Regions from separate parts of the Blautia acetica genome, predicted to be linked through region 1. Evidence: riboswitches for the same ligand, from Rfam matches in the RefSeq annotation. Region 1 holds a riboswitch; each other region holds the start of a gene.

Region 1 (7,781 bases):
GCTGCAGCCTGCTCCATTTTTTATTAAAAAGAGCATCCTGCAGCCTTTCTGCTATTCTCGCTTTTATCCACCTTTTATTCTTTGAGAAGACCATCCAGTTCTTCTTCCAGCATGGCCTCATCCTCTTCGCTGAGCAGTTTTGAAATCTGGAGCGCCAGCTTACTGTCTTCGTCTTCCTCGTCCTCTTCGTCAAACTCTTCCAGTTCCGCAATATCCTCCATGGCATCCATGATGTCCAGTTCCTGGGTATCTCCCAGATGCAGTTCGTCGTCCACTTCTGCTTCCGGATGTTCTTCCTCCGGGATTTCGATTTTATGGATTTCCAGTTCCGTATCCTCCCCGATATCGCTCAGAGATGTAGGCATACTGCTGATAATCTGATGTACCTCCTTATAAGAAGACATAAATCTTCTCTGAGCCTGATTAATCAGCTCTACGATACCGTTCATTTCTTCCTGTACAGCCACATATTTCTTCTTACCTTCCAGAAGTTTATCATCAATCTCTGACTGTACAGCTTCCACCCGGCGTTTGGCTTCTTCTTCTGCTTCCGCTATCATTTTTTCACACTTTTCCCGTGCTTCATTTTCCATGCCCTCCGCCTTTATCTGGGCTTCAAATACCAGCTTTCCGATACTTTCGTAATTGTCAATATACTTCTGGTATTTTTCCTTGATATCTTCCTCCATGCGGGCCTGATAAGCTTCTTTTAATTCAATTCGTTTCTGAAGCTCTGCAATCTTTGTATCCCGGTCTGCAATCTGCTTCTTATAGTTGACCTGAATCTCTGCCATTTCGTCTTTCAGCTTCTGAATCAGTTCCTGCACTTCTTCCTTGTCATATCCGCCCATAAGGGTTGTCTTAAACATTTCGTATTCTGCCATGATACTCCACCTCGTATTTTCTTTTCTTACTGTAAATATTTACTGATGATTTCCCAGACATCTGCCCGTTCAAATCCCAGTTTCCATGCAGCTACACCAGCCAGCTCATACTGCTGAACCAGCTTCATTTTCTCCTCCAGGGATTTTTCATCTTCCAGCCAGATTTTCTGTGTTCCCTCAGCTGTAACAAGTTCTCCGTAATTCTGGGAGACGTCTTTGTTCCAGTAGACCTCCATCCCCTTTTCCTGGACATACTTGTCCGCCTGGTCCATGCCAAAGACCTCACTGGATACCATACCGTTGTTATTCTCTGTCCATAATCTGGTATAGAATGGTACAGCGTTAATCACCTTTTCCCTGGGAACTTCTTTGAGCGTCTGCACAATTCCTTCCTCCACAAACGGCAGAGAAGCCACTGAGCCGGCACTTTCGGAACCTGTGGTATGCTCATCATATCCCATGATAATCACATAATCCGCCACAATTCCCTGTTCCTTTCGGTTATAGAAAGCCGTATACTGCGGCACCGGGTCATCAATAGACAAAACCAGATTGTTTGCCCTGCAGGTGACAGACAGCTCCCGGATAAACTGGATAAAATGCGGTGCCTCTTCCTCTGTCAGGGCTTCAAAATCCACATTAATGCCATCCATTCCCACTCTTTTTGCCTCACTTAGAAGCATTTCGATAATATGAGTCCGAGCGCTTCTCTTTGACAGAGTTTCCAGTGTGCTTACATTTTCATCAAAATTATCAATCAGTCCCCATACCTCCATGCCTTTTGCATGAGCCTTGTCCACATACTCAGCGCTGGCCAGGGAAGAAATGGTACCCTCGCCTCCCGTAACGGAAAACCAGGTGGGAGAAACGACATTCACCCCCTTTACCTCCTCCATCGTCTGGTCAAATGCAGAATTGGCTGCCTCGGATGTTACCTGATGCCAGGCCAGGTTAATCTTATAATCTCTGGTAAGACTGGTATAATTCTCTTCATAGCTGCCCTCATATACCAGTTCCGTTTCTTCTGCTGCTTTTAAATCTTCTTTCTGCACATAGCCATCCAAACCGTCCGCAGTCATAACTCTGGACCAGTTTTCCATTTCCTCCAGAAGCTGCAGGGAATCACCCTCTTTCACTTCTGAAAGAATCGGACTTTTAATCCCCCCCTGATAACGCACCACGGTATCCTTTTTTGCTTCCACAGTCTGCATGCTCTGCCATTTATAAGAAATCACAGCCCTTGCCGGACTTTCATATACCTGACTTGTTATCTGCATGTATTTCTCCAGAAAGTTCAGAGCAATGTAATAACTGCCGTCAAATTCCTTTACAAGAACATAACCTTCCTCCTGCTCTGTCCCGGCGGTTGTACTGAACGTAGTTTCCGGCTGAATCTCCATCACCGCATCGGGTGTGGTATACAGCATTTTCTGTGTCTCTTCATCCCAGTAAAATCTTCCGTCCAGCGTATCCGTTACCACGCTGTAGGGGATATAGATTTTTCCGTCTGCCACCCGGCCTTTGCTGTCACTGACCGTATCCTGCAGAATCAAAGCAGCTTCCTCCTGACCTTCCAGCTTATAGTACTGTTCCAAATCCATTCTGGTATCTGACGGTGTATATTTCTTTACATAACTTGTAATAATACCTGCTGCACCAACAATTACGATAAGAAATAATGCTATAAACACGGGAGGAATCCCTCTCCTGCGTCTTCTTCTTTTCCTTCGTTTTGCCATTTTCCAGCTCCTTTTAAACTCTCTTTTTATGTGTATTATAGCATATTTTTTTCTTTCGTCATCTATTTCTTCCAGGATTTCATGTTTTTTTCAGATTTTTTTCTTTTTTATACACAATTATGGTGATTCAGCCCTTTACCAAATCAAAGGAAACGGCCTGAAGCTTTCCATCTTCATCTTGAATGTAATCCCGCATATAACCGCCTTCTTCTGCCATCTTATATGCTTTCTCAATACGTTTCGGTGTGGTAGACCTTCCGTTCAGATACAACGTCACCCCCATATCCTCATAAGTCTCCAGTTCCCGGTGCAGAATCTTCCTTTCGTTTTTATCCATACTTTCCTCCCGCAGAATGCAAATGTTTGTGATATATTATTATCCTGCTTCTTCTTTTTTTCCGCACAAAACGCCTCATTCAGTTACAAACAGATAAAGAAAGACTCCCCGTATGTTCTGGTATAAGTGGAAATTTGCAGTGATACAGAATGTATCCGCCTGCTGCAGCAGAATGCTGCATTTCTTGAATCATAAAATCTGCCGAACATGAAAAGACTACCTGAGTTTCACTCCTTCCTGTAAAATTTACAGGGCAGTCTTCTCTATCTGTTCCCTATTATAGCATCTGTACGGTAAATTAGCAAGTATTTCTTCTTTACAATCCGACGGTGCATAGTATATAATATAAAAGGAAAAATAGCATCTTTAGATAAATAACCAGACAGGATGTGATGTTATGAAAATAGAAAAAATAAATGAAAATCAAATACGCTGCACACTTACCAGAGCTGATTTGGAAGAGCGGCATATTCGTTTAAGCGAACTGGCTTACGGAAGTGAAAATGCCAAAAGTCTCTTTCGCGATATGATGCAGCAGGCTAACCTGGAATTTGGCTTTGAAGCAGACAATACCCCTCTGATGATTGAGGCCATTCCCGTATCTGCAGACAGCATTATTTTAATTATTTCCAAGGTAGACGACCCAGAAGAACTGGATACACGTTTTTCCAAATTTACTCCTCTGGGCAATTCCGGAACATCGTCTGAGGAAGCCCCTCCGGTGGAAGTAGAAGGTGCAGACGATATTCTGGGTATTTTCCAGAAAATTTATGAGGCAAAATCCAGAGCCATGGAACGCAAAAAGAAAGAAAGAAATTCTGAAGAAACTACAAAAGAGACAAAAAAGACTGAGATTTCTGAGGAAACTCCGGTTTCCGTAAATTTAATGCGCGAGTACACATTCCGGAATCTGGATACTGTCATTGAAGCCGCTCACGGACTGAATAATTTTTTCCAAGGTTTCAGCGCTTTGTATAAAAACGAAAAGGACGGTACCTATTCACTGATACTGCGTCAGGAGAAAACCCTGCCGGAAGATTTCAACAAAGTATGCAACATACTTTCCGAATATGGAAGCGGTACCTCTTTCTCCCCGGCCAAGCAGGCTTATCTGGAGGAGCACGGCGGTTGCATGATTCCGCAAAATGCACTGACACAGCTGACAAAAATCTAAGATGCAAGCAAAAAACCTCCGCAGCAGAATCTCTGCCCGGAGGTTTTTCACATTTTTATTTATTTTCCAGAAAATCGTTAATCTGAGCAACTAACATATTTCCGTCAATTCCGTGAACCATAGCTGCTTCTGCCAGTGATTCTCCCTGTGCGGAAGGACAGCCGATGCAGTGCATGCCTGCTCTCATAAGAATCGGCACAATATTTTCATCTAAACGAAGCAGTTCACCAATTGTCATATCTGGTGTTACTTTCATGGGTAATTCCTCCTTAAAATTTTCTATTATCTTATTATAATCTCTTTTCTCATTATATTCAACTGTTTTTCTCCATTTTACGCTTCCCTTTTTTCCCCTGTATGCACAAAAAAATCCTGCTATGTTTCTAAATTAAGACTTGTATTATAGAAATAAATATATTAGAATAACCCTAAGAACTGAATCGCAAGGTTCAGAATATATAAGGAGGGTACAATCATGGCATACGTTATTACAGATGAATGTGTAAGCTGCGGAACATGCGCTGGTGAATGTCCAGTGGAAGCTATTTCCGAAGGTGATGACAAATACGTTATCGACGCTGATACATGCGTTGACTGCGGAACATGCGCTGGTGTTTGTCCTACAGAAGCTATCGTAGAAGGCTAAGATTTACATAATACAGAAACATCTATGATGTTTTGTATCATGAAGCGTATACGAAGAGGCAGGAATTTTCGTGATTCCTGCCTCTTCGTTTTATTTTTTCTGAAAAAACCGTTTCTTTTTCTGCCCTTCCTTCTCCACAGCCGCTGCCGCTTCCCGCCTGTACTGCTGGCAGCTGCGGATTCGCTCATCCAGTCTTTTATACCTCTCTTCCCCGGAATTTTTTTCCTGAAGCCTGTCCGTTACAAGTTTACTGATAATTTCCATAAATTCCCTTGATACGGAAAGGGTCGCCGTTCTATGTTCAGGTTGTTTTTTCTCTGCCTGATTTTTATAAAAAAGGGTTGTCAGTTCTCCTATTTCTTTCAGTGCATACCCTTTTTTCTTTAGTTCTCTAATACTCAGAAAAACCTGAATATCCCATCGGGTGTAGTATCTGTGTCCCATTTCGTTTCTTCCAATCGGAAGGCACAGTTCTTCTTCCCAGTACCTGAGCACATGGGATTGAATTCCCAGAAAGTGAACTGCCTCCGAAACCGAATAAATGGCCTTCTGCATATACTGACCCCTTTCTTTGTTTCTCCTAATTATTATAACAAACCCCTGTTAAATTGCAAGAAAATACGTTCGACAAAAACTGTTGACAACTACTTAAAGCGGTGCTAAACTGATAAAAAATAACCAGGGAGCCCCATGGGCTGAGAGGAAGTTTGGCTTCGACCTGTATTACCTGATTTGGATTATGCCAACGTAGGGAGTTTACACATACTGATTTTATATGTCTGTGCATCCTTTCGGCACAGACTTTTTCTTTTTTGTGGAAAATGGCTGTGCCGCAGGTTCGGATTCTCTGGTTTAAAAAATAAAAGATTGGAGAAAACCTATGACTTACACTACACAAATGCATGCCGCAAGGCAGGGTATCATCACAAAGGAAATGGAACTTGTTGCCGAAAAGGAAGGTATCTCTCCCGAAGAACTGCGTCAGTACATGGCAGAGGGAAAAGCCGTCATTCCGGCCAACAAACTGCACAAATGTCTAAATCCCAACGGCGTGGGCTCTATGCTGAAAACGAAAATCAATGTGAATCTGGGAACTTCAAGGGACTGGAAAGACGTTGATATGGAATTGCAGAAGGTACAAAGCGCCGTGGAAATGGGTGCAGAATCCATTATGGATTTAAGTTCTTACGGGGATACCAGAAAGTTCCGCCGGAAGCTGACTCAGGAGTGCCCTGCCATTATTGGAACTGTACCGATTTATGACGCTGTGGTTTACTACCATAAACCATTAAAAGACATCACCACACAGGAATGGCTGGATATTGTAGAAATGCATGCCAAAGACGGCGTGGACTTTATGACTATTCATGTGGGTATCAATAAAAGCACTGCCTGCCGTTTCAAAGAAAACAAGCGGCTTACCAACATTGTTTCCAGAGGGGGCTCTATTATCTTTGCCTGGATGGAAATGACCGGACTGGAAAATCCGTTTTATGAACACTATGACTGGATTCTGGATATCTGTCAAAAATACGATGTGACTTTAAGCTTGGGAGATGCCTGCCGTCCCGGCTGTATCGCAGATGCCGGGGACATTTCCCAGATAGAAGAACTGGTGACACTGGGCGAGTTAACCCGACGGGCCTGGGAAAAGAATGTACAGGTCATTATCGAGGGGCCGGGGCACATGCCTTTAAATCAGATTGAAGCCAATATGAAAATCCAGCAGACCGTATGTCAGGGTGCACCTTTTTATGTACTGGGTCCTCTGGTGACAGACATTGCACCGGGATATGACCACATTACAGCTGCCATAGGCGGCGCTGTAGCAGCTTCCCACGGTGCATCTTTCCTGTGCTATGTCACTCCCGCAGAACATCTGCGTCTGCCGGACGAACAGGACGTAAAAGAAGGGATTATCGCTTCTAAAATAGCGGCCCATGCTGCGGACATTGCCAAAGGAATCCATGGGGCTTCTGACTGGGATTATGCCATGAGCACGGCTCGAAAAAGGCTGGACTGGGAAGAAATGTTCCGGCTCAGTATGGACCCGGAAAAAGCCAGACGCTACCGGGCAGAGGCCAAACCGGAAAAAGAAGATACCTGCAGTATGTGCGGAAACTTCTGCGCTGTAAAAAATATGAACCGGATTCTGGAAGGGGAAATTGTCAGCATCTATGACGAGTGATACCGGATATTCCAAGAGGCAGCCGCATGAAAGCGGCTGCCTCTTATTTTTTCATATTCACAAATTTCGTATAATTCGGCATCCAAACCAGATTTACGGTACCAATAGGACCATTTCTCTGTTTTGCAATGATGATTTCCGCAATGTTTTTGTTCTCGGAATCTTTATTATAATAATCATCACGATAAATAAACATAACCACGTCCGCATCCTGCTCAATGGCCCCTGACTCTCGCAAGTCTGAAAGCATGGGTCTGTGGTCGGGACGCTGCTCTACTGCACGGCTCAACTGGGAAAGAGCCACCACCGGTACATGCAGTTCTCTTGCCAGTGCCTTTAGAGAACGGGAAATCTCTGAAATTTCCTGCTGTCTGGACTCGCTTCTTCCGCTCCCCGTCATCAGCTGCAGGTAGTCGATAAAGATAATGCCCAGATTGTGTTCCATCTTATATTTTCTGCACTTGGAACGCAGTTCCGAGATAGAAATACCAGGTTTATCATCAATAATCAGGTTTGATTTTCCGATAATATTGGCGCCTTCAATCAGCTTCGCCCATTCCTCGTCTTCCAGATTACCGGTTCGAATATTCTGGGAATCCACCTTGGATTCCAGAGCCAGGAGACGGTTTACCAACTGCTCCTTTGACATTTCCAGACTGAATATAGCCGTTGTCACATCGCTGTGAAAGGCCATATACTGGGCAATATTCAATACAAAAGCCGTTTTTCCCATAGAAGGTCTGGCCGCCACCAGAATCAAATCCGAAGGCTGAAATCCCGACATCTTATAATCCAAATCGATAAAACCTGTGG
Region 2 (7,781 bases), on a different contig from region 1:
CGATTATGTATGCAAAGATTTGACACAGGTTATTGCTCTAATCTCCTCTCAGAAATTTATAAAATTTTGACAACTACCTCTCTTGCGAATCCGGCAGACTCTAATATGTTAGCCAAACGCCCTTTTATCCGGCAAATGTAAGCGTGCCGGACAAAAGGACGTTTCCCTGTCTGTTATTTATTTTTTTTCGCCAGTTCCATAATCTCGTTATATTTGCTCATAATATACCCGTAATTTTTCCTCTTATGAGGCAGAAGACAGGCGCTGCAATCCTTTATGCCATTGTCCGTATATTTGAAGTTTCCGCCGCATTTACTGCCAAGGGCGTACAGCGGGCAATAGCAGAACAGACAGTTAAAATTTTCCAAATCTTTTGTTTCATGGCAAGGAAAATACTCACAGTTTTTGTGAGCAAAAAAAGAATATTCCTTTCCCTCCCAGTATGGTTTTTCCTGTTTTTTTTCTTCACTCATGGTCTGATACTCCTCTCTTTTTATTTTTTTCTATGCGATATCCGCCATATGCCTGGGACTGTACTGCCCGTTTTCATGGAAAATTTCTTCCAGAAGATTCAAATTTTCATCGGAGTGTTCAATTTCTCTTGCATATTCATAAGCTGTCTGAACAATTTCAGAAAAGGTCAGTCGTTCCTGATTCTGCAGCCATTTTGCGAAACAAAGTTCATCTATCCAGAAGACGCTGAACACAGCCAGAACCATTTTGGTATACACCATATCGTCATAAACAGCGCCGCAGAAATAAGTATAGACAAAAAATATAAGAATCTGTTCCTGATAAATTTCCCAGTTTTCCCTTTCCTTTTCTTCTATGTACTGCAGAAATTTTCCACGCTTTTTCTCATAAGAAGACCTTCCTTCTCCGTATAATTCAGCTTCCAGACAGGACAGGTTTCCCTCCCATTCCGTGCGCAGCACTTCCAGTCTGCGCAAGTCTTTCAGCATAAACTGCATACTCTCAAAACGAATTTCTGAACGTTTTTCAGGTTTTCTATCTTTTATTTTCTTATCTGCTTTCTGCAGTTCTTCCGCAAAATCCACTTCAAAAAGTATGCCTTCTTCCAAAGCATTCTGGAAGAGCTGTGTTATGTGCAGACATAGGAAAACTCGCTTTCTGATACTGTATTTCCGATTTTGAAGGATTTGAAAAAGATACGTTCGCACCTCTTCCAGCTTTCCGAAAAGCAGAAAATCAAAGTCTTCATAATCTTCCTCTATTTCTTCCAAATCGTCCTCTTCTTCCAGAAATTCCACTCTGGATTTGCAGCCCAGAATCATTTCTGCTGCCACAGGACAGGAAAGAGACAGGGACAGCTCCCGCAGGTTTTCAAATTCCTCTGTGTGCCTTGGATACTGCCTGCAGGTTTCGCACAGTGAGGAGGGGCCCAGTTTCCTATAGATATCGCACAAATTCTTTTCATTTAAAAAGCTGCAGCGCTTTTCATACTGCTCAAAGGCTCCCACAGACCAATCAATAGAGTTCAGAAGACGGATACCGAAATCTCCCTTCACCCGACTGTAGGTTTCCAGAGATTCCTCATCTATGAATATCTGCCAGCCTGCACAGCAGGTATCCGGACATTTGTCAGCCGTGCAGACAAAATCCTGATAATAGTGGGGTTTTCTGTAATACATAGTGAAAATGTTCCTTTCTGCTTTTCTCGTAGTATTCTCAAAAAAGAATACCACTGCCCCACCCCTTTTTCAAGTTTCCTTCATGTATTTCTCAAAAATATTTTCCACATTTTCTTTTCTCAACGCATACATATGATTCAGCGGCCCGCTGCCGTTTCCCAGGTTCAACTGTGCCCGCAAGGCTCCGGTAATGTATGCTTTTGCCCTTCTGACGCTCTCCGGCACATCATAACCTTTTGCCAGATTACAGGCTATGGCAGAAGACAGCGTGCAGCCAGTGCCGTGTGTATTGGGATTTTCCACTTTTTCTCCTGGATACCAGATAAATTTTCCTTCAAAATACAACAAATCATCTGCCGTCTCCTTTAAATGTCCGCCCTTTAAGAGCACAGCTCCCTCCATGCCCTCTCCAATGATTTGCGCCGCTTTTTCCATATCTTTTCCTGTATGAATGTTCATTCCTGTCAGAATTTCCGCCTCTAAGAGATTGGGGGTCACCACATCAGCCAGCGGAAACAGTTCTGCCTTTATTGCCTTCTCTGCCTCTTTCTGCATAAGAGTTCCCCCACTGGTAGCTGACATGACCGGATCCGCCACAATATTTTCGGCTTCATATTCCCGCAGTTTTTCTGCAATGGCATGGATAATCTGGCTGTCTGAAACCATACCGATTTTCACAGCATCCGGACAGATATCCTGGAAAATACAGTCCAGCTGCTTTGCCACAAATTCCGGCGGTACGTTCTGAACCCCGTAAACTCCGGTAGTGTTTTGTGCAGTCAGGGCAGTAATGGCTGTCATGGCATACAGACCGTGTGCAGTAATGGTTTTTATATCGGCCTGGATACCTGCTCCGCCGCTGGAATCTGAACCTGCAATGCTCAGAACTTTTTTCATACTCCTTGCCGTCATTTCTTCTGAAAGTTCCCGCAGCCGCCTGCAGGCCTCTTTTATATTTTTCTGTCCGTAAATCCCGGAAACCACAGCAACACCGGAAACGCCGCTGCCTTTTAATTCCATCAGATTACTTTCTTTCACGCCTCCGATAGCTACCACCGGAATGGAAACGGCCCGGCAAATGGCCTGCAGCTCTTCTCTTGCAACAGGCTTTGCGTCCTTCTTGGTAGAAGTTCCAAATACAGCTCCCACGCCCAGATAGTCTGCACCCAGAGCTTCTGCTTTTCTGGCATCCTCCACAGTCCGGCAGGACACACCAATGAGTTTATCCGGCCCCAGTATTTCTCTGGCTTCCAAAAGCCCCATGTCCTTCTGCCCCAGATGAACACCGTCCGCCTGCACCTTCCTGGCAATTTCCACGTTATCATTAATCACAAAGGGAACTTTGTATTTTGCTGCTAACTGCCGGATTTTTACGGCTTCTTTGAAAAATTCTTCTTCTGCTAAATGTTTTTCCCTCAGCTGCAAAAAGGTAACTCCTCCTTCCAGAGATTCTTCCACCTGTTCTTCAAAAGACTTTTCTCCCACCCAGGTTCTGTCTGTCACTGCATAAAGCTGCATATCTTCTTTTTTACATTTCATGTCTTTTCCTTTCTTTCGGAGACGTAAAAACCGGGAAACGTCAGCACGTCTCCCGGTTTTCACATCTCCCTACGCTGGCATTACCCATATCAGGTTAAAGGGTCGAAGTTTGAGCACTTCCTCTCAGCCCGCCTACGGGCTCCCCTGACTGCATATGAAATTGTTTTTATGCATTTTCCAGCTTTTCTGTCCATTCTTTCTCCTTAAAGCCGGGAAGTGCAAAATCTTCGCCCACCAGAATCGGACGCTTCACCAGCATCCCATCTGTGGACAGAAGTTCCAACTGCTCTTCTTCTGTCATGGAAGGCAGTTTGTCTTTTAAATGAAGTTCTTTGTACTTATTCCCGCTGGTATTAAAAAATCTCTTTAAAGGAAGTCCGCTTTTTTCATACCATTCTCTTAATTCTTCCTTGGAAGGTCTGTCCTCCACAATATGGCGCTCTGAAAATTCCGGATTTCTCTCTTTCAGCCATTTTTTTGCTTTCTGGCAGGTGGTACATTTTGGATATTCCACAAATAATAACATAATTTTGATCCTTATAATCTCTCTGCATTCGATGCCATGAATTTGTACTCCGCTACAGAACGGTCAAAGCCTTTGATGTGGTCAAAGAGCCAGTCCACAACATTTTTCTGTACCTGTGCAACAAAAGCTTCTGTAGGACCTTCTTCCTCTTCCAGCATTTCCTGTAATTCTTTTACTGCTTTTTTGAATTCCGCATGTTTTTCCTTATGTTCTTTGATACCCGGATATTCCATTTCTTCCTGCAGTTTCTCCTCTGCACTAAAGTGAAATTCTGTATAGTCCAACAGGTAATCCAGCATTTTTACTGCTTTAATTTTACCCTGTCCGTCTTCACAGCTTTCCAGAAGCTGGTTAATTCTGCCAATCAGTTCTTTATGCTGAGAATCTATCATCTCATTTCCTGTTACTAATGTTTCATCAAATTCTGCTCTCATAGTCTTAAACCTCCTCTGTGATTAGCTATAGTGTACCACATTTTTTCCGGTTTTCCAATCTAAATTTCCTTTTCCAGAATCACTTTCTGACACCGAAGTCCATAATTTCTGTAAAATTCCAATACCGATTGATTGAAATTCCACGCTGTCAGTTCCAGTTTAAAAATATTCCTGCGTCTGGCTTCCGCTTCTGCCTCTATAAGCAGCAGTTTTCCGATACCCCGGTTTCTATATTTTTCGTCCACGCAAATTGCCTCCACATAGGCTCTCTGCCTTTTTCTGGTAATACTGCCTCCTCCGGCTGTATGATACTTTATCTCACACATGCCCACCATTTTTCCGCTTACGCTGGCTGCCAAAAACAGGATTTCCGGGTTAGCCATGTCTTCTGCAAACTGCTCCAATGTATAAAAATGCTGCACATCTTTATAAATATCCGGTCTGGCCTGGCTGTGCAAATCATGCACCTGCTACATAAATCCCGCGATTTCTCTGTAGTCCTCTTTCTCCGCCTTACGAATCTTTGGCTGTTCCTTCGTATCCTCCATATCTCTCCTGCTCCTTCCTCCTGCAAATTTCACCCCACTGGCAATGCCCGCAGATTCCCTCCCGTCTGCCTGGCTTCAGAATACTCTTCTCCACCAAATGAAAAAACTCTTCCCAGGAAATGACACAATTTTCTTCCAGTCCACATGCAAGCAGCACCTTTCGGTCATATTCTTCCACTTTATCCTGGCTAATGCAGATATCTTCCCTTAAATTTGGACATTTCTTACATAGAATATCCCCTGTTGTCACAATTTGCAAGATTGGATTCTGCTCCATGCCTGCCAGAACGTTTTCCATATGCGCTGTAAATCCGTCACTATACCCTTTTCCCTCAAAAAAAGCAAGGCACATACCATGATGTGCCCGCAATCTGAGAAGCCTTTCTTCTCTCATCTTCTGATAACGCCTCCCAGTCTCTTTGTCAAAACCATTGCCAACAAAATTTTCAGCAAATCCGGAATAATAAAAGGAATGACACACCAGCCTAATACTGCGCCGATTCCCACTGGACCTGTCTGGCTGGTATACACGACCAGAAACCACAGAGTTCCTACGGTATAGCAGGCCAACAGTCCTGCAAGCATGGAAAAGAACAGCGCTGCCTTTCCTCTTCCGAAGAATTTTTCCATCCCCCACATCACCAGTGCAGAAACCAGAAATCCCACAATATATCCTCCGGTAGTTCCTGCCAGAACTCCAATTCCTCCTGTAAATCCTGCAAACACCGGAATTCCTATGATGCCAAGCAATATGTAAATCAAAACCGCCATGCTGCCTCTTCTTCCGCCTAAAATTCCCACAGCAGTAAAAACTCCCATAGTCTGCAGTGTAAATGGCACCGCCGCCGGAATGGAAATCCAGGAGCATACTGCAATTAATACTGCAAAAATACTCACATAAACCAAATCTTGTGTCTTATTTCGTTCCCCTGCTATTGTTGTCATATTCTTTTTCCTTTCCTGTTGCTGTTTTTCAATTTTTCTTCCTACACTTTACCATAGGGTAGCAATAATTGTCAACCTTATTATACTTTTAAGTTTACAATATACTTTTTGTTTACAATAAATGTGGCACAAAACAGCTATGGAAAAGAAAATAGGAAAAGCATTTTCATTCTCCATATGGTTTCGTGCCACATCTTCCTCTTGTATTTCTTAGTAGTTCTCTTCGCTCCACTTCAGGAAGGAACCTGTATTCGCGTCAATTTCAAACTCATACTCTGTCTGCTGGTAAACAATATCTCCCTCGTAGATATATTGCCCGTCATCCAAATCCAGTTCCATGCGCAAATCTTTTTCCTCTGCTCCGGGAACACGTTCTAAAGCCGCTTTTTTCGCGTCTTCCTGGCTGACAGCTACCTGAACGTTCTGTGCATCTCCCTGGGAACTGCTTTCTGCTGTGTTCTGCTGGTTTGCTGTATCCTGTCCCTCTGTTGTCTGTGTACCGGAGGGTGTCTGTGTCTCATAAGAATCACGGACGTCTGTTTCCTCACTTAAAACGGCTCCGTCACTGGCCCCGATGTCATAACTGTACTCCTTCTCTCCTGCATCAAACTCCACTTCGTAAATACTTCTTCCGTCATCTCTGTCCTTGCTGACTTTTAATCTGGAAACCTCATCTTCCGTAACCCCTGCCTTCTCAAATGCAATACTTTTGGCAGATTCCTGTCCAATATCCTTTCCTTCTGCTGCTCCGCATCCTGCCAGCAAACCTCCTAAAACCAAAACAGCTGTTATCCTTGTATATTTCTTCATAAATAAAATCTCCTCTCTGTATTTGATGAAGTCAGTATACCCAGGAAAGATTAAAGAAACATTAAAACCAGAAAATATTTTACTTTTTTTCTCCACTTTCTTCTGTGGGCAGCCAAAAGGTAAACACACTGCCCTTGCCAAGAGTACTTTCCACCTGGATTTCTCCCTGGTGGGCCTGCACAATCCATTTCACCATAGGCAGCCCCAGCCCGGAATGACTGTCCTGTATTCTGGCCTTATCGACCCGGTAAAACCGCTCCCAGATATGAGGAAGGTCTTCCGGGGAAATTCCCTTTCCATCATCCTCTATACTTCCCCAAATTTGATTTTCCATACCCTGCAGACGGATTTTCACATAGCCCGGTCCTCCGTGATAAGCAATGGCATTGGAAACCAGGTTCACCACCATACGGAGGTAAAGACTCTCGTCCACTTCCGCAAAAAGATTTTCCTCTATCTGCATTTCCAGCCGGATATTTTCTTTCTCTGCCAACAGTTCCATCTCCAAAGCAGCCATTTCCGTCAATTCACTGAGGTTTACCCGCTCTTTTTGAATTTCCTGCCGTCCCTGGTCTGCCCTGGACAAAAACAGGAGGCGCGAAATCATGTCTGACATTTCAAAAGCTTTTTTCTGAATCCTTTGCAGCTGCGTTTTCTGCTCCCTCGTCAGATTTTCGTCTTCCAGCAACTCCTCACACTGCGCCAGAATCACTGCCGCCGGCATACGAAGTTCATGAGAGACATCCGAGGTAAACTGCTTTTCCCTCTGAAATCCCTCCTCTATCTGCGCCAACATTTTATCAAATGTTTCTGCCATCACATAGACTTCATCTGTGCCGCGGCCAAGACCTACTCTTCTGGACAAATCCCTGTCTTTCTGTATCTCCTGTACGGTTTCTGTAATCTGCCTTACCGGGCGCAGCGTCCTTCTAATGAAAAAATACCCCGCTGTTCCTGTAAGCGCTACCAGCAGAGGCAACAAAATCAGAGCCAGACGCTGAACGGTTTTCATACTGTTTTCTGCACGATTAATGGAACAGACACCCCGGATATACACGTCCTGAAATTCTCCCGGCCGATACTTGATATCAAAAACATACCACCGCGCGGCGCCTGTTCCCACAGTCTGCATACTCCCATCTGCAAACACCGTCTTTTCCTGAAAACCATAAGGCACTCTCCCAAAGAGAAAGGTTCCCGTTTCATCATATAAAGCCAGGTAAATGCCATCCTCCAAATCATAAAAATCCTGTTCCATATCCAGTTTACCATTTTGCACACTTACTTCATCCATACTTTCATATACCCGCTTTTCCAGTTGAGCCTG
Region 3 (7,781 bases), on a different contig from region 1:
GAAGAGGATTTTACCGAAGCAGTCAAAGAAACCGCAGAAGATATGGCCGAAGAAGCTGCCGAAAAAGCAGAGGATATCAAAGAGGAAGCAGAAGAAAAAGTACAGACTGCCGCTGAAACCGTCAAAGATATAAAAGACGAAATAAAAGAAGAAGTGAAAGAAGAAGAAAAAGAGAGCGAAGCGTAAATTCGCAGACAAAAGAGGGAGGATAAACCAATGAACAACCAGTTATTCGAGCAGGCAAAAAATGATGATATTCTGTCAAAGGAATTGATTTCTTTTCTTTTGGAAACCATGGAATACAACCGTCTGAGTTTCATCAATGACGCAGTGGAAATTCTGAAGGTCCTGAAAATCCGTATTGAGCGCGGCGACAAAATCACAGACGCAGTTTCTCATCGGATTTACAACCTGCCGGACTTCAAAAACTTTGTCCGCGAGCATTTTTCATCCTACATTTACAGCCAGGTATTTACGGCCTTAAAGGACGAGAAAAGTTATTTCTCCTTAGAGCCCTGTGAAGGCGGTTACGAACTGGTGCTCTCAGACAAAGACCAAAAAGTATACAAATGGATTTCCAGTTTGAACGAAAAGTTTTCTCTGGTTTACATGGCAGCCACTAAGGTCGTATACATAAAAAATGTAAGAACCAAAACCTACACCCCTTTTCTTTCTGCGAACGGCAAATACTGCCGATATGACGAAAGTGTAGGAAAACTTCTGGAAATTTAAGGGGCTATCGGGAAATACCGTTTTTAGCTTCTAAATCTTAAAATAAGAATCTCCCTTAGAAATCAGTGTTTTTTATACCTAATCTTCTATGGGGGATTCTTATTTTTTCTTTTCTGTATGTATTTTAGGGCACAAAGACCCCTCAACTGCATTTTTGAAAGCCTATATGAATAAAGATAAAGTTATATCCTATAAACCTTATATTTCTGCTTGAACAATACGTCCAAAGTTTATCTCATCTTTAAAAAGATCATACACATATTCTGAGCTTTCCATATATAAACCGGTTTCTTTATCCTGAAGTTTTTCAAAGACTTTTGAGTTATAAAACTTATCCATATTAATTTCCTACCTTTCGTAAAAGTTTTATACTTTTTTCTGTATGAAAAGAATACTGCGATGATGTCTTTTTATATATCATTCCTTTCAATAAGGTTTCAAAATCAATAATTTCATTTTCATACTGACGAAATAATAATGCCATATTATCATCCGCAACAGGTCCTATAACCATATCATATTTGTAAATGTTCGATTTCTATTATTCATGACAAATTTTGCACATTCTTCCGTTGTTTCTAAACCGAAATCTTTATATGGTCTGCACATTGCCAAATTTATACTATCAATTACAATATTACTTCCATGATATAATCTCATAACACGCCTCCGTTTTTTCGGCACAATATCCCTAAGTCTTCTATTATTGTTTCAAAATCTAAAGTATGCTCAACTTCATAGTTTTCTTTTATAAACGCAATACCTTTAAACTGAAAAGGGTAACGAAATGCTTCCTGTATACTGAGATTATGATGTTGTGCAAATTCGTTTACACATGCAACAGTAAAACCTATTTTCTTTTTCTTTTCACTCATCCAAAACCTCCATTTACTCTTATCTATTGAACTATAGTATTATAGTCCAAACAACGATGACGCGTCAAAAAGTACAGCATTCGGTAAGCACAGCCCATACGTATCTGCAAATATTCTTATTAAATTCACCTGATGGTTCTTTATTTTCTTCATAATCCTTTTGTAAAACCTGCTTAATTTCCTCAAACTTCTCATAAGCTTCTTCTTTTTGAAGTCTGTTCCAGTAATGCGGCACAATCTTCTTCATAATACATGATTGTCACATTCTCCCAACATGTCCCTCTGCTTTCTACACTTTATTTTAACTGATTTTTATCTGCAACTCAAGAAGATGAAGAAACAAAAAGAAAAAGCCGCATTTCTGCGACCTTCTCATACCTTTTCCCATCTCTACCTCACCACATACAAACCCTTCACAAAAACACCTCACAGCTGCGTTATCATGTTGTAATACTTTCCGATATCTCCAAATGCATTTTTATAATAGTTCTCCACTGCTATCTGAATATTATATGCGGCTTTTAATTTTCCCCTATCTTCTCCAGAATATACCGTTTATACTCCAGAAACTCTGGCGTCAGATTAAAATCCGCCGCTCTGGGCTTTTTCTCTTTTATCACAATTTCTTCTGTGATGGTTCCCGGACTCCCTGTTAAAAGATAAATCCGGTCCGCCAAAAGAATGGCCTCGTCTATATCATGTGTAATAAAAATTGTAGACAGGTGAATCTGCTCCATGACGTTTAAATACCACTTATGCATGGCAATTTTTGTCAGGGTATCAAGGGCGGAAAACGGCTCGTCCAAAAGGGCAATTTTCTGAGAAAACATATACGTCCGCAGAAGCGCTGCTCTCTGGCGCATACCCCCGGAAAGCTGAGCCGGGTACTTTTTCTGAGTCCCTTCCAGCCCAAATTCCTGAAAATAGGGCTGCACCTGACTTCTCGCCGCCTTCTTTTTCTCCCCCTTGATAATCAGAGGCAGGGCCACATTGTCTTCAATGGTGCGGTAAGGCAGAAGCAAATCCTTCTGAAGCATATAGCTGACCTTCCCCGGACTGCCTGTAATCTCCTCCCCGTCTAAAAACACCTGTCCGCTGTCCGGCTTTAAGATACCGGAAATCACATTAAAAAGTGTTGTTTTTCCGCCGCCGCTGACGCCTAAAAGAGCCACCAGTTCTTTCTCCCCCAGACGGATGGACACGTCCTCCAGAACCTTCCTGCCGTCAAAGGATTTTGTCACATGGGAAACTTCAAGCTGTGCCATTTTTTTGCCGCCTTTCTTATTCCGGAAGATACTCATTGGAAAATCCTGTATTTTCCGGTATTTCTGTTTCTGACAGGCCGTTTTCATTCAGCCAGTTATAAAAAGCGTTCCACCGCTCGGGGCTGATATATCCCCAGCGTTCTTCCTCTGCCTTATACTGGTCAGCCAGATATTTCTGACTGGCTTTTACCAGTTCCACATCCAGTTCCGGTGAAGCCTCACAGAGAATGTCTGCTGCCGCATCCGGGTCTTCAATGGCAAATTCATACCCCTTTTTCAACGCTCTCAAAAAAGATTTTGCCGTTTCCGGCTCTTTTTCCAGAAATTCGTTATTTCCTATAATTACAGGTGTATAATAGTCAAATACCGGATTGATATCTTTAAACGCAAAGTAGTCTGTATCCAGACCTGCCACTTCTGTAGCTACACCAGCCCAGGCGTAAAACACCCAGATAGCGTCCACGGACTTTGTCTTCAGTGCGGATACCTCGTCCGTCACTGTGCTTGGAATCAGTTCCACTTTACTGAAATCCCCTCCGTCTTCCTCCACCACGTTTTTCATCATGGCTTTTTCAATGGGAGCGTCCCAGGTGGCATACTTTTTCCCTTCCAGTCCCTTGGGACGGTCCATGCCCTCCCCTTTTCTGGAAATAATACCGGAAGTGTTGTGCTGTACAACAGCAGCTATGGCTGTATTGGGAAGTGCGTCTTCTCCCGCTACCGCCGGTGCCATCGTATCCTGAAAGGAAACACCCAACTGGGCTTTTCCCGATGCCACCAGGGCGTCTGCACCGTCCTCCGGCGGCTGTACGATTTCCACTTCCAGCCCCTCATCTTCAAAGTATCCCTTTTCCTTGGCCACATACAGACCGGTATGGTTGGTATTCGGTGTCCAGTCCAGTACAAAAGTCAGCTTTTCTGTTTTATTTTCTGCTTTCTTCTCTTCTTTCAGAGCGCCGGATTCCCCGCAGCCTGTAAAAGCTGTGAGAACTGCCGCGCACAAAAGCGTCGCAAAATATTTCTTTTTCATGTATCTTTTCTCCTCTGTCTTATTTCACATTTTCCCAGGGCATGGCCTTTTTCTGCAGAATTTCCACCAGCTTCATAAGAATCAGGCTGATAATGGAAATGAGAAAAATCACGGCAAACATTTTGTCATAAGCAAATGCTTTTTTTACCCGTGTCATGTAAACCCCAAGACCGCTGAAGCCTCCCAGCCATTCAGAAATCACAGCGCCTACTACGGAATACGACACGGAAATTCTAAGACTGGCAAAAAAGTGACTCATGGCTCCCGGCAGCTTAATATAACGAAAAATCTGAAACTCTCCTGCCCCCATGGAACGCATGAGATTGATCATATCTTTATCCGCAGACCCAAAACCGTCCAAAAGTCCTACGGTAATAGGAAAAAAAGTCACCACCACAATGAGAATCACCTTTGGCAGCATTTCATATCCAAACCACAGCACCAAAAGGGGCGCAATGGCCACCGTAGGGATGGTCTGGGTCAGAACAATTAAAGGATAAAAGGCTTTGTACAGCTTTTCAAACCGCTCCATGATTACCGCCATGAGAAAACCCACGGCAATACCGCAGGCCAGTCCCAGAGCCGCCTCCAAAAGCGTTACCTTTGCATTTTCCATTAAAAGCCCGAAATCCCCCACAAAAGCCTTCCCCACATCCACCGGGGAGGGCAGCATAAAGTTGGGAATCAGCCCAGCCATGGAAACCGCCTGCCAAAGCACCAGCAGTACAGCCAGAGCCGACACGGTCCAGATTTTACTGGTGGTGTTTTGAGACTTTTCTTTCAATGGTAAGCACATCTCCTTCCGGCTTGTAGCTGACCTTAATATAAGCAGCTACAGACGGCGCTCCTGCCTTCACTGCAATATGCTGACATTCCTTTACAATGTCCATGAGTTCGTCATAGTCTCCCTCAATGGTTGTCTCAAAAGGGCCTACATAATAATTATTTCCCGTACTTTTAATATAGGCAATCACCTCGTCTACAATACGGATTAATTCCTCGTCGTCTTTTGCCTCCGGCAAAGTCTGGATAGCTACGCTTGCGTTCATATTTCCTTCCTCCTTATTCTCTTTCTGTATAAAAAATCCCACCAGGGAGTACCTGATGGGATTCATGTCTGTATCTGAACCTGCAGATTTTACAAAATGCTTCCTACGCCGGCATTATCCGAATCAGGTATGAGGGTCTAAAACGAATGTGGTTTTATTCTCAGCCGGACTTGCTCCAGCTCCCCTTGCAACGTTCAGTTTACTGTATTTATAATTTTCTGTCAATACTTATTCCCAGACCTCTTTCAATTTCCTCATGGCTTTTTCGATTTCTTCTTCGGTCATGCAGGCATAGCCCAGAAGTACCTTTCTTTCCGGTTCTTTTTTTATCTTGCTGCTTTCTATGCCGTATTCCGAGTATCCGTAGACCTGAACACCGGCCGCTTCTGCCCGCAAAACTGCCTCCTCTTCTGTCAGCCCGTTTGTGAATTCCAGTACCAGATGAAGTCCCGCATATTCTCCCGAAAAAGTACAGATATCCCCCATATCCCGCAGAACTTTCACCATTTTGTCATGCTTGCTTTTATAGACAGCCCGCATACGGTTCAAATGCCGCTCATATCCTCCTTCTTTTAAGAATAACTCCAGTATCTTCTGGTCTGCTCTGGACACGGTTACTGAAAAAGGACTTTTCCGCTCTGCATACTGCTCTGCCAGAAACTCCGGCAAAACCATATAGCTGACACGAATGGACGGGGCAATGGATTTGGAAAAAGTTCCCATATAAATCACACGCCCGCCCCTGTCAAATCCCTGCAGAGCCGGAATAGGCTTTCCGCGGTAACGGAACTCGCTGTCGTAATCATCCTCAATGATGTAGCGATTTTCCGCTTCCTCTGCCCAGTCCAGAAGTGCCATACGGCGTTTCAGGGGCATAACCGTGCCTGCGGGAAACTGGTGAGAGGGCATCACATAGGCAATCTGTGCACCGGAATCTTTCAAAGAGGAGATACACATACCGCTTTCGTCCTGCTTCACCGCTTTTACCTCATACCCAATGTGCAGAAAATCGTAATATGCAGTCAGGTAGGTATGGTCTTCCATGGCAATCACACGGTTTTTCCCCAGAATGGTTCCCAGGAGCATCAGCAGATAATCGTTTCCTGCTCCAATTAATATCTGCTCCGGGCGGCACCGCATGCCTCTGGCCTGATACAGATATTCCGCCACTGCGCTGCGAAATCCATATTCTCCCCAGGGATTTCCCAGCTGAAACAGGGTATCGTCATCCTCTGAGAGCACCTGCCTTGCCAGCTTTTTCCAGACATTGTGAGGAAAACCGCCGGGCGCTATGCCGTTTAAAGAAAAATCATAGGCACAGGTTTTCTGTTCTCTCGCTGCCCTTTTAGAGGGATTCTCTTTTTCTGTTTTCCACTCTTCTGTCCTCTTCCTGCCGGGAACGTAGAGGCTGTCTATTTCGCAGATATAGTAGCCTTTGCAGGGAATGGACTCAATATACCCTTCGGATACCAGCTGGTCATAGGCCAAGTCTACGGTGCTTCGGCTCACAGCCAGACATCTGGCAAAGGCTCTGGACGAAGGCAGCTTTTCTCCCGGTATTAAATGCTTCTGCTGCACAGCCCTTTTGATATAGTCACAAATCTGCTCGTAAATCGGCACTTTGCTTTTTGTATCCAGAGGAATTAGTAATTCGTTCACAGGCTCCTCTTTTCGTATAAAATCTTAATCATTACTGATTCAGTTTAAAAGAACTCTTCAGAGACACAATGCGGTTAAATACCGGCGCTCCCGGTTTGCTGTCATGGCAGTCCGCACAGAAAAATCCGTTTCTCACAAACTGGAACCGGTCGTAAGCCTCTGCTTTTCCAAGTTCCGGCTCTACCAGACAGCCTTTGACTACCGTAAGAGAATTCGGATTCAGGTTCAAACTTCCGTCTTCCTTATTGTATACGCCTTTTTCTTCATCTACGATATTCTCATACAGACGGCACTCCGCCTCTACGGCTGTCTCAGCGCAAATCCAGTGAATCGTTCCTTTGACCTTTCTTCCGTCCGGGGAATTTCCGCCTTTGGAGGCCGGGTCATACGTACAGTGGATAACCGTTACATTTCCCTCTTCATCCTTTTCGCAGCCTGTACAGGTCACAAAGTACGCATTCATGAGGCGCACTTCATTGTCCGGATAGAGACGTTTGTATTTCTTTACCGGAACTTCCATAAAGTCTTCTCTTTCAATGTAAAGTTCTCTTCCGAAAGGCACTTTTCTGCTGCCCAGTTCCGGATTTTCCATGTTATTTGGCACTTCCAGGTACTCGATTTCGCCTTCCGGATAGTTGTCAATAACCAGTTTTACCGGGTCTAAAACAGCCATCATACGAGGCGCTTTCATCTTCAAATCTTCGCGGATACAGTATTCCAGCATAGCGTAATCCACAGAACTGTTGGCCTTTGAAACACCGCAGAGCTCTACGAATTTCTGAATGGATTCCGGTGTAAAGCCCCGTCTTCTAAGAGCCGCAATGGATACCAGACGAGGGTCATCCCAGCCGTCTACAATGCCGTCTTCTACCAGCTTTTTGATATAACGTTTTCCTGTCACTACATTGGTCAGATACAGCTTTGCAAATTCAATCTGCTTTGGCGGATGGGGATATTCCAGTTCTGTTACTACCCAGTCATACAAAGGTCTGTGGTCTTCAAATTCCAGGGTACAGATGGAATGGGTCACACCTTCAATGGCATCTTCGATGGGATGTGCAAAATCATACATAGGGTAAATGCACCATTTGTCCCCGGTGTTGTGGTGTGTCATATGCGCCACACGGTAGATAACCGGATCACGCATATTGATATTAGGAGAAGCCATGTC
Region 4 (7,781 bases), on a different contig from region 1:
AGAATATCCTATAGGAAGGTTCCGGAAATTTTCCTCTTCCCCTTCGGGGATTCTGCATTTTTCATCTTCAAAGATAAAATGATGGCTTCCGATTAAAACCTGCTGCTCGTTCACCTTCGAGGAAATGCCGTGGGCCACTACATAGTCCACCTTTGTGTGCATTTCTTCATGAGCAAGGCCCTCCTTCTGGGCCTGAGCTACTACTGCATTGGCAATGGAATGAGGGAAATGTTCTTCCAGGCAGGCTGCCAGACGAAGCATTTCATCCCGGCTTCTTCCTCCGAAAGGAATCACCTCTGCAACCGTAGGTTCTGCCTTGGTAAAAGTTCCTGTTTTATCGAAAACTACTGTTTCCGCTTCCGCTACCGCCTCCAGGAATTTTCCTCCCTTCACAGTAATCTGGTAATCCTGACATTCTCTCATGGCAGACAGAACTGCAATAGGCATAGAGAGCTTTAATGCACAGGAAAAATCCACCATCAGAATAGACAGAGCCTTGGTTACATTCCGGGTAAGGGCATAAGTTGCCATCGTTCCCAGAAAACTCAGCGGCACCAGTCTGTCTGCCACATGAGCTGCTTTTCCCTCCAAGGAAGATTTCAGTTTTTCTGATTCTTCAATCATGGAAACAATCTTTTCATACCGGGTACTGCCGGCAGACGCTTTCACCTGAATCAGCAGTTCACCTTCTTCCACTGCGGTTCCGGCATAAACATAAGCGCCTTCTTCCTTTTTCACTGGAATACCTTCTCCTGTAAGGGACGCCTGATTCACCATAGCCTCTCCGCCTACTACAATTCCGTCCAGCGGAATCATATTCCCCATATGCACACAGATAACGTCATGCTCTTTTACCTCACCTGCGTCCATAAGGATTTCTGCCTCTCCCTGTTTTACCCATACTTTTTCAACCTGCAGAGACATACTTCTGGCAAGGTCTGCCACAGATTTTTTATGCGTCCACTCTTCCAGAATTTCTCCTACACTCAAAAGCAGCATAACAGAACCTGCTGTACTGATATCTCCTCTGAGCAGAGAAACTCCGATGGCTGCGGCATCCAGTACCGGCACTTCCAGCTTTCTCCGTTTCAGACATTGAAGGCCTTCTTTCATAAAATGCAGAGACTGCACCGCTGCCTTTGCAGCAGCCAGCGGTGCCGGAAGAAACAGCTTGCAGAGATAGTGCACGGCAAGCTTTGCAATAAGCTTTTCCTTATAAACATTCATCAATTCCCGTCCCGTGTTCTCCGGAACCAGTTCCTGAAGCTCCCGGTTCTCAAAAGAAAACGCTGTCAGACCTTTGATAACTTCCTTCCTGCTGCCGCTGTAGCAAACCACTGCATGGCCGGTTCTTTCATACACCTTTGCAGAAACCACATTTTCAAGTGTGCCCAAATAGTACTGCAGCATATCCGCTTCTTCCACGGTCAGACTCTTCTTCGGCGTGGCAAAACGAATACGACCTCTGATTTCATGCTGAATCTTTATTCGCATTTGGCATCTTCCTGTTCTTTTTCAGCCTCTTCTTTTACTTCTTCAGCTTCTTCCGCACCGTCTTCCTGGGCGCATGCTTCTTCTGCATAGCGCTGTGCATTGATTTCATTTGCTTCCGCCAGAACATCTTCTGCGTTTTCCTGTACCGTTGTCACCGCATCCATAACACAGTCTTTTGCTCTTAATACGGCTGCAGTAGCCTGCACATAAGCTTTTTTCGCGTCCTTACTTCCCAGAATCTTAACTCCTGCTGTTCCAAATAAAACTCCGCCTGCAAAAAGTGCCGCTTTCTTCATTAATTCTGTACTTATCATCTTCAAATCCTCCTGTATTTATTTGTGCTTGTAACCTGTGTAAAATGTCATTCCAAGGCAGAAAAGCATCGCCCATGCCCAAAACCTGTGCTTCTTCATTTTTTCCACTCCTTTTCCATTTTACATATTTTCTAATCAAGGGTCTTTGATAGTTGCATAAGCCAACCTTTGATTTCAAAATACTACCACCCACTGTTTTTTTTGTCAATATCTGTCAGAAAAAATAGCAGAAAACAGAAAGAGACTGAACCCCTTGATTTTAGCGGATTTCAGCCTCTTTCTATTTTCCTTCATTCATAAAACTGCCGGCAATGGGACTTGAACCCATACGTGGTTGCCCACAACAGATTTTGAGTCTGCCTCGTCTGCCATTCCGACACGCCGGCATTTCCTAACGGAACAATAGATATCTTAGCATAACTCTTTCCAAATTGCAAGCATTTTTTTGAATTTTAAATTCATTTAATCCAATTCTACTGATTGCAGTCCAGCTTCTTATAAAAATCAAAGCAGTCAAAGGTTGCAAAATAATCCTTCGGTGTCTCTGCCCTGCGGATTAACTGGGTGCTTCCGTCCGTTTTCAGCAGAATTTCCGCAGATTTCAGCTTTCCATTGTAATTATATCCCATGGCAAAGCCGTGGGCACCAGTGTCGTGAATCACCAGCAAATCTCCTTTGTCAATTTTCGGAAGCATTCTGTCCACTGCAAACTTATCATTGTTTTCACACAGGGAACCTGTCACATCGTATTTGTAATTACACGGCTCATGCTCTTTCCCCATAACGGTAATATGGTGATAAGCCCCATACATAGCCGGGCGCATAAGGTTTACCGCACAGGCGTCCACTCCAATATACTCCTTGTGGGTATGTTTCTCGTGAATGGCCTTTGTCACCAGACAGCCGTAAGGCCCCATCATAAAGCGCCCCAGCTCGGTGTAGATAGCCACATCTCCCATGCCTGCCGGAGTGAGCACTTCTTCATAAACTCTGCGCACCCCTTCTCCAATCACACGGATATCGTTAGGTGTTTCTTCCGGTCTGTAGGGAATGCCCACACCGCCGGACAGATTAATGAAGCAGATCTTTGCCCCGGTTTCTTTTTCCAGACGCACCGCCAGTTCAAAGAGGCGCTTTGCCAACATCGGATAGTATTCATTTGTCACTGTGTTGCTGGCCAGGAAAGCATGAATACCAAATTCTTCCACTCCCTTGCTTTTCAGAATCCGGAAAGCCTCAAAAATCTGCGCTTCCGTCATGCCGTACTTGGCCTCTCCCGGATTGTCCATGATTCCGTTGCAAACCTCAAAAACTCCGCCCGGATTATAGCGGCAGCTCATACGCTTCGGCAGTGTACCAATGGCTTCTTCCAGGTACGCAATGTGGGTAATGTCATCTAAATTAATGGTAGCGCCCAGTTCGTTGGCATACTGAAATTCCTCCGCCGGAGTGTCATTAGAGGAAAACATAATGTCCTCTCCCACACAACCCATGGCTTTGGAGAGCATCAGCTCTGTATAAGAAGAACAGTCACAGCCAAAGCCGTACTCTCTTAAAATCTCAATCAGGAAGGGATTTGGTGTTGCCTTTACCGCAAAATATTCTTTAAACCCTTTGTTCCATGCAAAAGCCTCCTTCATGGCCTGCGCATTTTCCCGGATACCTCTTTCATCATATAAATGAAAAGGGGTCGGGTATTCCTTTACAATTTCTTCCAGCTTTTCCTTTGTCACAAATGTCTTTTTTTCCATATATATTCTCCCTTAATGGATTTCTGCTTTTCTGTTTTTATCTGACGAACCTCATTATACGAAAATGTGTCTTGCTTTTCAAGTCATTCCCCTGTCTTTTTTTATTTTTTAACGTATTGACGTATTCCAGTCAAAAATCCACAGAAAACCTTTGCAATTTTACCAGTCCTGTTGTATAATGAACGAAATAAAAACAGACGGGAGCTTGTATGACAGGCTGAGAGGAAGGTATGACCTTCGACCGATAACCTGATTTGGATAATGCCAACGTAGGGACGCCTGAGAACCACATATGTGAAAATATGCAGCGGGAAGTTACCGAACTTGGTAGCTTTCCGCTTTTTGTTTTCCTAAAAACGGATATACAATTCTCCACAAGCCAGGCTCCCAGATGGAGGTGAAAAATGGTAATAATCAACGGAACTTCCCTGCCTATGGACGGCAAAACGCTGTCCGAATATCTGGAAATGTCCAATTACAATCCCCTGCGCATTGCAGTGGAACGCAATGGCCACATTGTTCCCAAAGCAAAATACAATGAAATCACGCTGACAGACGGCGATGTGCTGGAAATTGTCAGCTTTGTAGGAGGCGGCTGATGATACCCACAAAAGAAGAATGGATAAAGGCCCTGGAAGAACGCCACGGCCAAACCTTGCAGCAAAAATTTGCTTCTGCTTCTGTGGCCGTATGCGGACTGGGGGGACTGGGCTCTAACATTTCCCTCTGTCTTGCAAGAGCCGGAATCGGCAGACTGATTCTCATCGATTTTGACCGGGTGGATATCACCAATCTCCACCGCCAGCAGTACAAGGCCCATCAGATAGGCATGTACAAAACAGAAGCCCTTGCGGAAAATCTCCGGGAAATTGTGCCTTATCTTTCTTTAGAACTGCATACAGAGACCATGACCGAAGAAAATACCCCACAATTGCTGCAAAACGCCCAGATAATCTGTGAAGCCTTTGACCGGGCGGAAAATAAGGCCATGCTGGTCAACCGCGTACTGGAAACCATGCCGGAAAAATTTCTGGTGGCAGCTTCCGGAATGGCCGGAATTTCCAGCGCCAACTCCGTCCGGACCCGCCGGATTACTTCCCGTTTCTATCTCTGCGGAGACGAAAGCAGCGACACAGGCAGCGGGCTGGGGCTTGTCTCCTCCCGGGTCATGTGCTGCGCCGCCCATGAGGCGCACATGGTACTGCGGATTCTGGCAGAACAGACCGAACCCTAAGGTACAACACCAAACATACAGAAAGAAGGTACATTTATGAACAACGATACGCTTATCCTCGGAGGACGCGAATTTCATTCCCGTTTTATTCTCGGCTCCGGGAAATACTCCCTCAAGCTCATTGAAGCAGCCGTAAAGGATGCGGGTGCAGAACTGATCACTCTGGCTGTCCGCCGGGCCAATACCAAAGAAGAAGAAAACATTCTGGATTATATTCCTGAAAACGTTACCCTGCTTCCCAATACCAGCGGCGCCAGAAATGCCGAAGAAGCAGTGCGCATTGCCCGTCTGGCAAGAGAACTGGGCTGCGGAGACTTTGTAAAAATCGAAATTATGCGGGATTCCAAATATCTGCTGCCGGATAACCAGGAAACCATAAAAGCCACGGAAATTCTGGCAAAAGAAGGCTTTCTTGTCATGCCTTACATGTACCCGGACTTGAATACCGCCAGGGACCTGGCTAATGCCGGCGCTGTCTCCATTATGCCTCTGGCTTCTCCCATTGGTTCCAACAAAGGACTGGCCACCAGGGATTTTATCGAAATTCTCATTCAGGAAATAGATTTGCCTGTCATCGTAGACGCCGGTATCGGACGGCCTTCCCAGGCCTGTGAAGCCATGGAAATGGGCGCTGCCGCCATTATGGCAAACACGGCTCTCGCCACAGCCGGAGACCTTCCTCTCATGGCTTCTGCTTTCCGCCAGGCCATTGAAGCCGGACGAAAAGCCTACCTTTCAGGACTTGGCAGAGTTCTTACAAGAGGCGCTTCTGCATCTGACCCGCTCACCGGTTTTCTTCACGATTAGGAGGCGGCAGTCATGGAAAACGAATTTTTAGTGGACTCTCAGTATCTCTCTGAACAGGCGCTGGCAAAGAAACACCGTCTGGAAACAGACCCTTCTTTTCGGAAAAGCCACATGGAATATCTCCCCGGCATGGAGCAAATCCAGTCTGATGTATGCGAAAAAGTCATGAGCCAGGTGGCTTCCTATGATTACACCCACTACACAGCCAAGGATGTCCGGGCAGCCCTGTCCCATCCGGTCTGTTCCCTGGAAGATTTCAAGGCTCTGCTCTCTCCCGCCGCCGAGCCTTTCCTGGAAGAAATGGCCCAGAGAGCGAGACAGGAAACCAGCCGCCATTTCGGCAATACCGTGTATCTGTTTACCCCTCTTTACATTGCCAATTACTGCGAGAATTACTGCGTATACTGTGGTTTTAACTGCTATAACCATATCCACCGCATGAAGCTGACTATGGAGCAGATTGAAAAAGAAATGAAAATCATCGCAGACAGCGGCATGGAGGAAATCCTCATTCTCACAGGTGAAAGCCGCTCCAAAAGCGATATTTCTTATATCGGGGAAGCCTGTAAACTGGCGCGAAAGTATTTCCGCATGGTTGGGCTGGAAATTTATCCGGTAAACACCGACGAATACCGCTATCTTCACCAATGCGGCGCGGACTATGTCACAGTGTTCCAGGAAACCTATGACAGCGACAAATACGAAACCCTGCATCTCATGGGGCATAAACGCGTGTGGCCTTACCGCTTCGATGCACAGGAACGGGCCTTAAAAGGTGGTATGCGGGGCGTTGCTTTTTCCGCACTTTTAGGACTTTCTGACTTTCGGAAAGACGCCCTGGCCAGCGCCCTGCACGTTTACTATCTGCAGCGGAAATATCCCCATGCGGAAATGTCCCTCTCCTGCCCCAGACTGCGGCCCATTATCAACAACGACAAAATCAACCCTCTGGACGTGCATGAAACCCAGCTTTGCCAGATTCTCTGTGCTTACCGGATTTTTCTTCCTTTTGTGGGCATTACAGTATCTTCCAGAGAAAGTGCCCAGTTTCGGGACGGCATTGTAAAAATCGCAGCAACCAAGGTATCCGCAGGGGTTTCTACAGGAATCGGCGACCACGAAAGTAAATACAGCGGAAAGGAAACGGACGGGGAACAGGGAGACGAACAGTTTGAAATCAACGATGGCCGCAGTCTGGACCGGGTTTATGCAGACATTGCGGCTGAAGGTCTCCAGCCTGTCTTAAACGATTACCTCTATGTCTGATATTTTATGTATCACCAACCGGAAGCTATGTGGGGAAGACTTTCTTTCCCGCATAAAAAAACTGGCAAAGGCCAAACCCCAGGGCATTATCCTTCGGGAAAAAGATTTATCAAAGTCACAGTATGAAATTCTTGCCCGGCAGGCAATAGATATCTGTGCTGCTTATGACACTTCCTGTATTTTACATACCTTTACAGACGCGGCCCTTTCTTTGAAAGCAAAATCCCTGCACCTTCCTCTGTCCCTTCTAAAACAGATGACAGAAAAAGAGCGGAAAGCCTTTTCAATTCTGGGAGCCTCCTGCCATTCTGTAACGGACGCTCTGTTAGCAGAACGTCTGGGATGTACCTATATTACTGCAGGACATATTTTTGCCACTGAATGCAAAAAGGGACTTCCCGGAAGAGGAGTTGCTTTTCTGGAAGAAGTCTGCAAAAGTGTGTCCATTCCCGTCTATGCCCTTGGAGGTATCACTCCCGAAAACAAAAAAGAAGTGATGAAAACCGGGGCTAAAGGGGTTTGCATTATGAGCAGCGCCATGACCTGCGCTGAACCGGACAGTTATCTGGCAAAACTGGATTCCCCTAAGTGAACGGCTACGACTATAGCAAATATCTGCAAAAAATGCCCGAACAGCCTGTCCTCTCAGGCCATTCGGGCATTTTAAATTTTTCTTTTACAACATTATTTTACTTCCATTACATGCAGCATATTGGTTACATTGGATTCTGCCTTGCTGCTGTTGGTCGCCGGGTCTCCGGCTGTAACTACCACAAGCTGGCCTTTTGCCACCAGTTTGTTCTCTTTCAATGTTTCCATGGCATTGATAATAATATTTTCCGTTGTATCTCTTCTGTAGCCTTTCAGCGGTCTTACGCCCCAGTACAGACGCATTTTACGCTCTACTCTCTCATT

The links. Region 1 has a riboswitch for thiamine pyrophosphate ahead of thiC (phosphomethylpyrimidine synthase ThiC). Riboswitches for the same ligand answer to the same signal wherever they lie in the genome.
Region 2: linked by a shared signal. The riboswitch ahead of thiD (bifunctional hydroxymethylpyrimidine kinase/phosphomethylpyrimidine kinase) and the one ahead of thiC (phosphomethylpyrimidine synthase ThiC) in region 1 are both predicted to bind thiamine pyrophosphate.
Region 3: linked by a shared signal. The riboswitch ahead of WBS51_RS10700 (thiamine-binding protein) and the one ahead of thiC (phosphomethylpyrimidine synthase ThiC) in region 1 are both predicted to bind thiamine pyrophosphate.
Region 4: linked by a shared signal. The riboswitch ahead of thiS (sulfur carrier protein ThiS) and the one ahead of thiC (phosphomethylpyrimidine synthase ThiC) in region 1 are both predicted to bind thiamine pyrophosphate.

Annotation. Positions count from the first base shown of each region.
Region 1 covers NZ_JBBEWO010000012.1:70,198-77,978, forward strand. Annotated here, with positions in the region: gene WBS51_RS09435 (DUF3135 domain-containing protein) at 75-884, opposite strand; gene WBS51_RS09440 (glycosyl hydrolase family 18 protein) at 911-2,623, opposite strand; gene WBS51_RS09445 (hypothetical protein) at 2,751-2,960, opposite strand; gene WBS51_RS09450 (adaptor protein MecA) at 3,358-4,134, shown strand; gene WBS51_RS09455 (DUF1858 domain-containing protein) at 4,190-4,390, opposite strand; gene WBS51_RS09460 (DUF362 domain-containing protein) at 4,610-4,780, shown strand; gene WBS51_RS09465 (MerR family transcriptional regulator) at 4,871-5,335, opposite strand; TPP riboswitch at 5,450-5,551, shown strand; gene thiC (phosphomethylpyrimidine synthase ThiC) at 5,661-6,968, shown strand; gene dnaB (replicative DNA helicase) at 7,012-7,781, opposite strand, start outside.
Region 2 covers NZ_JBBEWO010000002.1:225,522-233,302, reverse strand. Annotated here, with positions in the region: gene WBS51_RS02470 (HAD family hydrolase) at 1-70, shown strand, start outside; gene WBS51_RS02465 (cysteine-rich small domain-containing protein) at 174-473, opposite strand; gene fliB (flagellin lysine-N-methylase) at 504-1,652, opposite strand; gene thiD (bifunctional hydroxymethylpyrimidine kinase/phosphomethylpyrimidine kinase) at 1,722-3,191, opposite strand; TPP riboswitch at 3,241-3,347, opposite strand; gene WBS51_RS02450 (arsenate reductase family protein) at 3,358-3,717, opposite strand; gene WBS51_RS02445 (bacteriohemerythrin) at 3,729-4,151, opposite strand; gene WBS51_RS02440 (GNAT family N-acetyltransferase) at 4,211-4,618, opposite strand; gene WBS51_RS02435 (DUF1284 domain-containing protein) at 4,665-5,093, opposite strand; gene WBS51_RS02430 (biotin transporter BioY) at 5,090-5,644, opposite strand; gene WBS51_RS02425 (PepSY domain-containing protein) at 5,855-6,454, opposite strand; gene WBS51_RS02420 (sensor histidine kinase) at 6,534-7,781, opposite strand, start outside.
Region 3 covers NZ_JBBEWO010000015.1:32,489-40,269, reverse strand. Annotated here, with positions in the region: gene WBS51_RS10745 (hypothetical protein) at 1-186, shown strand, start outside; gene WBS51_RS10740 (hypothetical protein) at 217-732, shown strand; gene WBS51_RS10735 (hypothetical protein) at 931-1,071, opposite strand; gene WBS51_RS10730 (DUF3990 domain-containing protein) at 1,073-1,216, opposite strand; gene WBS51_RS10725 (DUF3791 domain-containing protein) at 1,389-1,607, opposite strand; gene WBS51_RS10720 (hypothetical protein) at 1,672-1,854, opposite strand; gene WBS51_RS10715 (ABC transporter ATP-binding protein) at 2,129-2,872, opposite strand; gene WBS51_RS10710 (ABC transporter substrate-binding protein) at 2,889-3,902, opposite strand; gene WBS51_RS10705 (ABC transporter permease) at 3,922-4,686, opposite strand; gene WBS51_RS10700 (thiamine-binding protein) at 4,655-4,951, opposite strand; TPP riboswitch at 5,036-5,147, opposite strand; gene pdxR (MocR-like pyridoxine biosynthesis transcription factor PdxR) at 5,180-6,610, opposite strand; gene WBS51_RS10690 (glutamine--tRNA ligase/YqeY domain fusion protein) at 6,642-7,781, opposite strand, start outside.
Region 4 covers NZ_JBBEWO010000001.1:106,975-114,755, reverse strand. Annotated here, with positions in the region: gene WBS51_RS00555 (heavy metal translocating P-type ATPase) at 1-1,494, opposite strand, end outside; gene WBS51_RS00550 (DUF6110 family protein) at 1,485-1,808, opposite strand; tRNA gene WBS51_RS00545 (tRNA-Leu) at 2,112-2,194, opposite strand; gene WBS51_RS00540 (diaminopimelate decarboxylase) at 2,282-3,559, opposite strand; TPP riboswitch at 3,749-3,853, shown strand; gene thiS (sulfur carrier protein ThiS) at 3,964-4,158, shown strand; gene thiF (thiamine biosynthesis protein ThiF) at 4,158-4,793, shown strand; gene WBS51_RS00525 (thiazole synthase) at 4,830-5,600, shown strand; gene thiH (2-iminoacetate synthase ThiH) at 5,613-6,866, shown strand; gene WBS51_RS00515 (thiamine phosphate synthase) at 6,859-7,458, shown strand; gene pyk (pyruvate kinase) at 7,551-7,781, opposite strand, start outside.